DNA from 2 places in the Anaerobacillus sp. QJM3NY_17 genome. Region 2 is predicted to be linked to the other one. Evidence: riboswitches for the same ligand, from Rfam matches in the RefSeq annotation. Region 2 holds a riboswitch; the other holds the start of a gene.
What was found. Region 2 has a riboswitch for lysine ahead of lysA (diaminopimelate decarboxylase). Riboswitches for the same ligand answer to the same signal wherever they lie in the genome.

Region 1 (5,616 bases), 440 kb from region 2:
TCAAACCTGCAAGGCCGCCTCCAACTATCACTAATTTACCTTTACTCATAAGAACAGTTCCCCCTTAAATGCTGGCTCTGTCTGAAAGTTATGTATCAGACGTGGTGAAGACAGTTCACTTTCTTAAACGAATGCAAATAATGCGCGCATGCCAACAACTGAAAGTGCAACGAAAATGACCATTGTTACGTATGTCATCGTACGCTGTGATTTTGGTGTTACTGTGAAGCCCCAGCTTACAAAGAAAGACCATAAGCCATTTGCGAAGTGGAAGACAGTACCAAGTACACCAACGATGTAAAAGATCATCATTCCTGGATTAGACAAGATATCAGCCATCATTTGGAAGTTTACTTCTGCTCCCATCGCAGCTTGTATTCTCGTTTGCCAGACGTGCCAAGTTACAAATATTAATACGATAACGCCAGAAATCCGCTGCAAATAAAACATCCAGTTACGTAAATAGCCATATCGACTTACGTTGTTTTTGGATTGAAATGCGATATAAACACCGTAAATCGCATGGAATAAGAGCGGTAAGAAAATGACGAAAATTTCAAGCAAATACCTGTAAGGAAGGCTCTCCATAAAATGAGCTGCGTCATTAAACGCCTCGGGCCCTCTTGTTGCAAAATAGTTAACAGTGAGATGCTGAGTAACATAAAGTCCGAGCGGAATTACTCCTAGAAGCGAATGCAATTTTCGGCTTACAAAGTCTCGACTTGCGGCCATGTTTTGTGTGTCCCCCTTTTAAGTTGTTAAGCTACCATCTGCCAGTGCATTTTTTTCTAATAAAGAAGTCTTTGCATGCACAGAAATCATCGCTTTCTGTCGATTATATTGTGACATACCCATTGTACTCCCATCATTTAGGACCGTCAAGAAAACGTGTACATTTAGATTTTTCAAAATTCCCTTGCAACACCTGCGTATATCTCAATTGAATACGCTTTCTATATATATAAATTCTATCTATGGTGCTATGGAGGATTTGTCGATAAAACGTTATAATTATTTTGTAGAAAAGCTGGGAGGAATTTATGTTTAAGAAGCGCACAAACTCGATTGATTATAGTCATGAAATAGAAACAACTGCTTTTGGATATGAATTTTATAGAGAAGTTCTTATTCCTGAACTTCTTGGTAGTGAACAGCCGGCTGTTTTATATTGGACTGGAAAAGAAATGGCTAGGCAATTCCCGCTCTCCACTCGAGAAGAGATCGAGGATTTTTTTCAGCGTGCTGGATGGGGTAAATTATCAATTGCACAAGAAAAAAAGAATGAAGTAACGTTTGATCTTCAGTCAGCTCTTATCACTGAGCGAAGAAATACTAGTCGAAATGCTTGTTATCAACTAGAAGCAGGTTTTCTTGCTGAACAATATCAAAATATGCTTCGTTGCATCGCTGAAGCCTATGAAACTGATAAAAAGAATGAAATTCAATTCACAGTAAAATGGGACCCAAAAGATCAGATTGAATAGAAAGGAGACCACATGTGGTCTCCTTTTTGATTACATTTGTTTAACAGGGGTTCTTTCATCTAGTTGAAATTTATCGTGTAGCGACTCAATAGCATAAATCATTTTATCTTCTGGAACGATCGTTGACACTTTGATTTCTGATGTACTCACCATCTTCATTTCTACCCCGTGTTCAGCAAGTACTTCAAACATTTGTGCCGCAACACCAGGGTTAGAAATCATACCTGATCCTACTATGGATACCTTAGCAAGTTCTGATTCGTGATAAATATGTTCGTAGGGAAGTTTCACTTTAATGCGACGGAGCACATCAAGAGTTAATTCAAGAGAGGCTGTTTCAATTGAGAATGAGATACTCGTTGTATTTTTCTCTCCTGTACTTTGAATGATCACATCTACATTAATACCATTTGCCGCAAGAGATGAGAACAAGGAAGGAAGTGTTGTAATCTCATTCGGCAAACCTGAAATTGTTATTTTTGTTACATTACTTTCAAAAGCCAGACCTCTAACCACCAAATTTTGTTCCATTGATACGACCTCCTCAATTAGCGTTCCAGGTTCATTCGTAAAGCTCGAGCGGACCTCAAGCAAGATGTTATAGTTTTTTGCAAACTCAACCGCTCTAGGATGTAAGACACCAGCCCCAAGGTTAGCAAGTTCAAGCATTTCATCATAAGAAATCGTAGAAAGCTTTCTTGCACCTTTCACATATCGAGGATCTGTCGTATACACGCCATCCACATCTGTATATATCTCACAACGATCCGCTTTAAGAGCTGCTGCAATCGCCACAGCTGTTGTATCGGAACCACCACGCCCTAGCGTCGCGATGTCAGACGTATCAGTTAGCCCCTGGAATCCTGCTACTATCACAATTTTCCCTTCAGCAAGGTGTTGATTCATACGTGATGCATCAATATCGAGGATTCTGGCATTGCCGTGAAGCGACTCTGTTTTAATTCCTGCTTGCCAGCCAGTTAATGAAATAGCATCGTACCCTTCTTCATTTAATGCCATCGAAAGAAGCGCTGTTGTTACTTGTTCTCCAGTCGTTAGAAGCATATCAAGCTCTCTTGCAGACGGTGTAGCTGTTATCCCTTTTGATAATCCTAAAAGCTCATCCGTTGTTTTGCCCATCGCTGAAACAACCGCAACAACCTCATCTCCATTATTTACAGCTTCCATAAGCCTTTTGGAAACATTTTTGATTTTCTCTACATCTCCAACAGACGTACCTCCGAATTTCAATACGCGTAGTCCCACTCTCTCCATCCTTTCTTTCATGCAGCTCGTTATCCCTCATAGTGCGTAATCATCGCACGTTACAAACACTCACTAACTAAGAGTCGAAATGGATATTAAAAAACTCGGCCACTCACCAGATTGAAATAGCGATAGCCTTCATTTTTTATACTTTAAACTTGTAAAGCGTTTATTAAAGTATAAAAAAACAACAATGAGAAAAACCTCACTGTTGTTTTCATAACAAATCCAAGAAAACGTCCCTTTGTGAGATAGTTCTCCATCCAATTCCCGGGTAGGTATTGGATGACAGCTCTGCACTTATTCAATACAGATCCAGCTTCAGACGGATAAGCGTCTTTCCACTTCGGCAAATCCCCCTTTCAGCTCCTATCACTGAGTCTTAACACTCTTCAGTAAGCTTACTATTGGTTTTTGCGCCTCTACCATCACTTCAACTTTCGAAGTGTGGAACTATTAAATTTCACTCATTATAACGAACTTACGTGAATGCCGCAACATGTTCTTACAAATTAATTTGATTGACTTTCAAATCGAGCGACTACTTCCTCTGCAACATTCATTGGTAGTCCTGCGTTGTGTAAGTCTTCAACGCTTGCTTCTTTCATCTTTTTGATCGATCCAAAATGATTTAGCAGCTTCTTTTTTCTCTTCTCTCCGATACCGGGAATATCATCAAGACTTGACTTAAGCATCGATTTTCCTCGAAGCTGTCGATGAAACGTAATCGCAAATCGGTGTACTTCATCTTGAATCCTTTGCAACAGGTAGAATTCCTGACTATTTCTTGGTAGATAAACAGCTTCAGGAGGATCACCAATAAGAAGATGAGAGGTTTTATGTTTCTCATCTTTCGTCAGCGAGCAAACCGGTATGTCCAGACCAAGCTCATTCTCGAGCACATCCTGTGACGCCTGTATTTGAGCTATTCCGCCGTCAATAATAATTAAGTCAGGAAGCGGACCATTTTCCTTAAGCATTCTTGAATATCTTCTTCTCACAACCTCTTTCATAGAACCTACATCGTTTGGTCCTTCCACTGTTTTGATTTTGTACTTGCGATACTCATTTTTCTTTGGCTTTCCATCAAGAAAAACAACCATAGCGGATACAGGGTTCGTGCCCTGAATGTTCGAGTTATCAAAAGCTTCAATTCTGAGCGGAGCTTCTATATTAAGCTTTTCTCCCAAGTTTTCAACAGCATCAATCGTTCTTTTCTCGTCGCGTTCAATTAATGAAAATTTCTCATTAATGGCAATGGTCGCATTTTTCATTGTAAGCTCGACAAGCTCTTTTTTCTTGCCTCTTTTTGGCTGGTGAACTGGAATTTGTAGAAGTTCTTCTACCATTTGAGCATTAACCTGCTGAGGAAGCAATACTTCTTTTGGCTTAGGATGATTTTGTTGAAGATAGAACTGACCGATATAAGTTAAGAAATCTTCTTCAGCATCATTATAGAAAGGGAAAAGTGAAACATCTCTCTCAATTAACTTCCCTTGTCGTACAAAGAAAACTTGAACACACATCCATCCTTTGTCGAAACTATATCCAAAAATATCCCGATCAATACCATCGTTAGATTGGATCTTTTGCACTTCCATAACTTTATCAATATGAAACATTAAATCACGAAACTCTTTTGCTCGCTCGAAATCCATATTCTCAGATGCTGTGGTCATCTTTCTTTCTATGTCTTCTTTAACTTCCTGGTGACCTCCGTTTAGAAAACGCGTAATCCCGTCAATCATCTCTTTATTTTGCTCTTTAGAGACGTCGTTGACACATGGAGCCAAACACTGGCCTATATGATAATAAAGACAGACGCGATCAGGCATTTTACGACATTTACGTAAAGGATATAGTCGGTCCAAAAGCTTCTTTGTTGCACTAGCTGCATAAGCATTCGGATATGGACCAAAATACTTACCTTTATCTTTTTTTATTTTACGTGTCGTAATTAAGCGGGGCTGTTCTTCTGCCGTTATTTTTATATAAGGATAGCTTTTATCATCTTTAAGCATCACATTATATTTCGGATCATGTTTTTTGATTAAATTAAGTTCAAGAATAAGAGCTTCAAGATTTGTGGAGGTTACGATATACTCAAAATCACGTATTTCACTTACAAGCCGCTGCGTTTTTCCATCGTGTGATCCACTAAAATAAGATCTGACTCTATTTTTTAGCACCTTTGCCTTCCCAACATAAATAATCGTTCCCTGGCGATCTTTCATTAAATAACACCCGGGCTGGTCAGGAAGGATTGCTAGCTTATTTTTAAGATGTTGTTCCATGCTGCCTCACCTCACTACTCCTTTTCAAGGCGTATCTATATTCCCCTCTCATTGTAACACATTACCTCAATTTTCTATTATCTTAAGAACTCATATAAAACAATGTCATGATAGACAGGATCATACAATGTGGAGGATTGGAATTCTTTGACCTTTTTGATCTGACCATCCATCGATATATTCTGTTTCTTAAATCCATCGAGAACCTGTCCTGTTAAAAATACGCGATGCTCATCATAATATTGAAGATCAGATAGAAAGGTTGAATACGTATAAATTTGTTCGTGTTCAAATGACACCTTGTTATAGGACATTACCCTAGTTTCTTCCCAAGTATACACAATGACCGGCTCGTTAATTTGCTCTACATAATCCATCAATTGATAAACAGCTGCTGGATCGTTTGCTTCTTTCATTGTTGAATAGGAAACAAGTGATTGTATGCTAATCATTACGGCTAAACCAAGCATTATTTTCGTTGAGTTATTACCCTGTCTTCCTAACCCTATCCAGAGAAATCCTAACATTATTATCCCAGGTAGAGGCAGGATATGTCTTGGCTTATCAATGTT
Region 2 (5,616 bases):
TTTAAAATAGTCGACGCCGCAATTTGCATTGCAATGGATTCTCCTGATTGTTGAACACTTTCAACTCTTCCGATTTCTTCCACAATACCTGTAAACATTAAGAAAGCCTCCTTGATGAAATAATTCGAATATCATTTCCAATTTGTTCTACGCTATCCACTTGTAAATCGATCGCTTCATTCATCGTTTTAAAACCTGCACCTCCGAAAGCCGTAGGAGATTGACTCCCACCAATTAGCTTCGGCGCAATGTATGTAATAACTTGTTGAAAAGAGCGTGATTCAAGAAAGCTACCGTGTATTTCTGAACCACCTTCAACAAATACTGATGTAATTTCTCGTTCCCCTAAAAGGTCAAGAACTTTATCCATTGGGAGCAGTGGATCTGTGACAGCGATGATTTGGACATGTTTTGGGAAAGATCGCTTATTTTTTAGCGCAGCTCGTTTTGTTGTAATGATCCATGTTTCTGCATTCTCATCACTTATTACTTTAGCGTCAGAAGGCATCCTCAATTGACGATCTAACACGATTCTAATCGGCGATAGCCCTTCACCGAAACGAGTCGTTAGTGATGGGTCATCAGAGAGGACGGTTCCAATACCTACAAGAATGGCATCATGTTGATGACGATAGGCATGAACATCTTTTCTCGAGTCTTCCCCCGTAATCCATTTACTATCACCTGAATGAGTTGCTATTTTGCCATCAAGCGTTGTAGCAGCTTTCAACGTTACAAATGGTCTTTTTTGTGTAATGTAATGGAAAAACATCCGGTTTAGCTGTAAGGCTTCTTCTTCCATAAGCCCAATATGGACAGCTATGCCTGCTTTCTTTAGTTTAGTCACACCATTTCCTGCGACCAGGGGATTCGGATCTTGACTTGCAATAAATACCTCTTTGACTCCTGCTTGAATTAAAGCATCAGCACAAGGAGGCGTCTTTCCATGATGACTACATGGCTCTAGTGTCACATAGGCAGTACTCCCACTTGCTCGATTGCCCGCCATCTTGAGTGCTTGAATTTCGGCATGGCCTTCTCCAGCCTTTAAATGAGCTCCCATCCCTACGATACGCCCACTATTAACAATGACAGCTCCTACGGAGGGATTCGGACGCGTTTGACCTATCGTACTTCTAGCTAAATCGATCGCTGTTTTCATAAAATCCGTATGATTCATCGTATTTACTCCTGTTCCACTCTCCATTATTGGTTGAGAAGGAGAACAAAAAAAGCCTCCCAAAACACAGCTGTCCCGGGAGGCAAAAGTATATGCCAAATAAGCCTTTTGAATCTATGATTCAAAAGGAAATTGGTCACTTTTATTCCTTCTCCCATCCAGACTATACTGTCGGTTCTGGTTTCTCACCAGATCCACCGTTTGCTTACGCAACCGGGTCACGGACTTAGCTAGCATAAGCTAGTCATCACCGCCGGTTGGGATTTTCACCCGACCCCGAAGGAAAGTATTAAGTTTTTAAGAGTCTGATCTATTCTTCGTCCCAGACTTTTACTTCTTTCATTACGTCACCCTGTTTAACGCGAAGGACCGTATCCATTCCTTCTGTTACTTGACCAAAAACGGTATGAACGCCGTCTAGATGAGGCTGAGGTTCATGAACTAGGAAAAACTGACTGCCGCCCGTGTTTTTACCAGCATGTGCCATAGACAATGAGCCTGCTACGTGCTTATGAGGGTTACCTTCTGTTTCACAGTCAATTGTATATCCTGGTCCACCCATTCCAGAACCTGTAGGATCTCCACCTTGAGCAACAAAACCAGGGATTACACGGTGAAAATTCACACCGTTGTAGAAACCTTCATTTGCAAGCTTCTCAAAGTTAGCAACAGTGTTAGGTGCTGCTTCTGGATAAAATTCAATTTCAATAACTTCTCCATTTTCAAATGCAATTGTTCCTTTTTTCATAAATAAATCCTCCTGCACTAACAATTTTCTTAAAAGCTCTTTCATTATAGCACAGACTGAAGCTGTTCCATATCATTTATGCTTTTCAACTATTATTTTGATATAATCGCTTGTTTTAATGGCAAATCATGTCGAACTAAATCCTCGTATGACTCTCTCTCAACAACAAGGTTGGCCTCACCATTTTCAACAAAGACAACAGCTGGTCTTGGTAATCTATTGTAGTTATTTGCCATGGAATAACCATATGCCCCCGTTGAAAAAACAGCCATCGTATCACCAGCAATCGCTCGCTGTAACTGGCAATCCCAAATTAACATATCACCTGATTCACAACACTTTCCTGCTACAGAGTATAGGTGGTCTTTTGCTTCATTCATTCGATTTGCTATTGTGGCTTCATATTTTGCCTGATAGAGAGCAGGGCGTAAATTATCCGTCATCCCTCCATCTACAGCGAGGTAATGTCGCAACTCTGGAACATTTTTGTGTGAACCAACCGTATATAACGTCATTCCAGCTTCTCCTACTAGTGAACGACCAGGTTCAATCCAGATCTCAGGCATGTTCATTTGCCCTGTTACCTGATTTCTGATTGTTTCAATCATAGCTTCGATGTAGTTCCCTACTGGTAATGGGTGATCTTCACTCGTATATCGGATTCCAAATCCTCCACCAAGGTTAAGGACTTCAGGCTCAAAACCATAGGCATCATACCATGTTGTAAGATAGCTATAAATCTTTTCAATAGCCATTACAAAACCATTTGTTTCAAAAATTTGTGAGCCTATATGACAATGAAGTCCAAGAAGATGAACAGCACTCATTTTTGTTACATCCAATATCGCGCGTTCTACCTGACCACTCTGTAAATCAAAACCAAATTTAGAATCTTCTTGGCCTGTTAAAATATAATCATGCGTATGTGCTTCAATACCTGGTGTTATACGCAACAGCACATTAGCTTTCACATTTTTTTCTTCTGCAATTTGCTCAAGGAGAGATAATTCGTAAAAATTATCAACAACGAAGCAACCTATTTCTGCATCAAGCGCCATTCTAATTTCAGATTCACTTTTGTTATTTCCATGAAAATGAATACGCTCAACGGGGAAACCTGCCTTCAAAGCAGTATAAAGCTCTCCACCGGATACAACATCCAAACTTAATCCTTCTTCTTCTGCAAGTTGGATCATTGCCATACATGAAAAGGCCTTACTAGCATAAGCTACTTGATAGTTTACATTCTCACGTTCAAAGGCACTTCGAAACGCCCTTGCTTTGTCTCGAATCATAGCCACATCATAAACATATAACGCAGTGCCAAATTTTTTTCCTAATTGGACCGTATCGATCCCTCCAACTGTTAAATGCCCCTCTTCTGAAACTGCAGATGTACCGTATAAATTCACAATCATTTCTCCCCTCTCGCTTATATAAATGCGAGCTCCCTCCACACAATAAGAAAAACAGCCAACTTTATAGATAGGCTGTTTTCTCCGTATCCTCACGAGTTGGATTAGCTCACCACTGAAAGAAATTCATCCTCCAGTGACAGTCTGCAACTTATTCAGCAGCAGCCCAGCAAGAAAAGGATGGGTCCTTTCTCACTTCGGCAAATTGACCTTTCTGATATCGTCTTCGCATTCCATTCTATGCTCAGATATCTTACTCATTCGTTTTGCGCCTCTATCCCCATTACGTTCAATGAGGTCTATTCAATTAAGAAATAAATTATCATACTTTTTAAGATTCGGCAAGTGGTTTGTCCGGCTGCTTCGTTTCATTCTGGGGCTCTGTAATACTTGGACGCAATTTTGTCAAAGGAACAGAAACGCGAATTAGCACTTGAATAAACGCTTTTGCATTAAAAGGAATGAATGGCCATAAATAAGGTGTATTTAATGGCTTTAAGGCGACTAGGAAGAGAATAATAGCTGTCACGCCTATTATATATCCTGGAACTCTGAAGAAAAAGACAAGGAAAAGTAGTAATAATCTAACTAGTTTGTTCGCTATTGATAACTCATAACTTGGCGTTGCGTAAGAACCTATAGCCGCAATAGAAACATACAGAATAACTTCTGGAACAAATAATCCTACATCGATGGCAATTTGACCAATTAATACAGCCGCAATTAAACCCATCGCTGTAGAAAGCGGGGTAGGCGTATGAATGGCGGCCATTCTCAGTGTTTCGATCCCAATTTCTGCAAGAATGATTTGAATAAATATCGGCACATTCGTTTCATCATTTGGCCCAATAAAATCAATCGATTTAGGCAACAACCCAGGTTCATATACCGCCAATAACCACAGGGGAAGTAACAATAGCGCTGCTAGCATTCCTCCAAAGCGGACCCATCTCAAGAATGCACCTGGTAATGGAGCTTCCCTGTATTCTTCTGCATGTTGAACATGGTGGAAAAAGGTTGTTGGCGTAATAATAACACTCGGAGAAGTGTCGACGATAATCAAGACATGCCCTTCTAACAAATGGGATGCGGCTACATCTGGCCTTTCCGTATATCGTACAAGTGGAAAAGGATTTCCCGCCTGATGCACTAAAAACTCTTCAACAGTTTTATCAGCCATAGGAATACCATCAATATTAATTTCTTTTAGTTTTTTCTTAATGATTTCAACTAAGTTTGGGTTAGCTACATCCTGAATATAAGTGATACACACATCCGTTTTGGAACGCTCTCCGATTTGAAATATTTCATTACGCAAACGACCATCTCTAATACGCCTTCTAGTAAGTGCAGTATTCTCAATAATATTTTCTGTGAAACCGTCTCTAGAACCTCTGATCACTTTCTCAGTGTCTGGCTCTTGAGGCGTTCTACCTGGATACTTTCGAACATCAATAATGTAAGCAATCTCTTCGCCTTCCATAAATACAGCGATCAGTCCAGAAAGAACTTGATCGACGACCTCATCGAACGTCTCTACTTTTGTTACTTGCTGATGGGGTAAATGATTATGGATAACTTGCTCGAATTTAACGGTCAAGCGATGATGATCATCTAATTCCATCAATTCTCGCATGATTTCAACAATGATTGATGTATCACATAAACCAGTACAATAATAGAATTGTATTTCTTTATTCAAAATCTTGAGTTTACGTACACCTACGTCAAAACTTTCCCCAATGCCAATTGATTTTTTCAAGAAGTCTTCATTTTCTTTTAATTTTTTAAATATTTTTTGTTTGTTATTCATTTTTGTTGTCATAGAAACCGCTCCTTTCAAGCAGAATTTGAACGGCTTTCAATGTTATAGGCGACCCAACCTCCGGATCATCAAGCCCAGACATTTTACCTATATCACCGACACCTATAATAATTGGGACATTCAGTTTATCTAAAATAGATACAGTATCCCCATCTATTCTCCCAGCTTCCATATCAGCAAATCCATTCTTATCAACACCGAAATGCGTTAATTCACCATCCCTGTCGATGGAAACATCTACTCTCGTCCATTCAGAGAAGTGTGTTCTCGAGGCAACTGCAATCGCACCAAGTAGTTCAACATCTTCATCCTCAGCCACAGCCTGCATCGCTAGTTCTCCATAACCTTCACCCGGAAAACCACTGTCATCAAACATTACAAAGATTGGATCATGTGGAGCTTCTTTAATTAGGGAAACAATTTCATAACCAGCAAGCGGGGTTGGATT

Region 1: another riboswitch for lysine. It lies ahead of AC0VYV_RS15640 (aspartate kinase); the one in region 2 lies ahead of lysA (diaminopimelate decarboxylase).

What each region holds. Positions count from the first base shown of each region.
Region 1 is NZ_CM149685.1:2,977,375-2,982,990, forward strand. It holds gene sdhA (succinate dehydrogenase flavoprotein subunit) at 1-49, opposite strand, end outside; gene AC0VYV_RS15630 (succinate dehydrogenase cytochrome b558 subunit) at 124-732, opposite strand; gene AC0VYV_RS15635 (YslB family protein) at 1,041-1,484, shown strand; gene AC0VYV_RS15640 (aspartate kinase) at 1,515-2,750, opposite strand; lysine riboswitch at 2,995-3,183, opposite strand; gene uvrC (excinuclease ABC subunit UvrC) at 3,263-5,044, opposite strand; gene AC0VYV_RS15650 (hypothetical protein) at 5,122-5,616, opposite strand, start outside.
Region 2 is NZ_CM149685.1:2,541,562-2,547,177, forward strand. It holds gene ribE (riboflavin synthase) at 1-98, opposite strand, end outside; gene ribD (bifunctional diaminohydroxyphosphoribosylaminopyrimidine deaminase/5-amino-6-(5-phosphoribosylamino)uracil reductase RibD) at 98-1,180, opposite strand; FMN riboswitch at 1,323-1,468, opposite strand; gene AC0VYV_RS13345 (peptidylprolyl isomerase) at 1,491-1,928, opposite strand; gene lysA (diaminopimelate decarboxylase) at 2,021-3,340, opposite strand; lysine riboswitch at 3,441-3,628, opposite strand; gene AC0VYV_RS13355 (spore germination protein) at 3,675-5,168, opposite strand; gene spoVAEA (stage V sporulation protein SpoVABEA) at 5,149-5,616, opposite strand, start outside.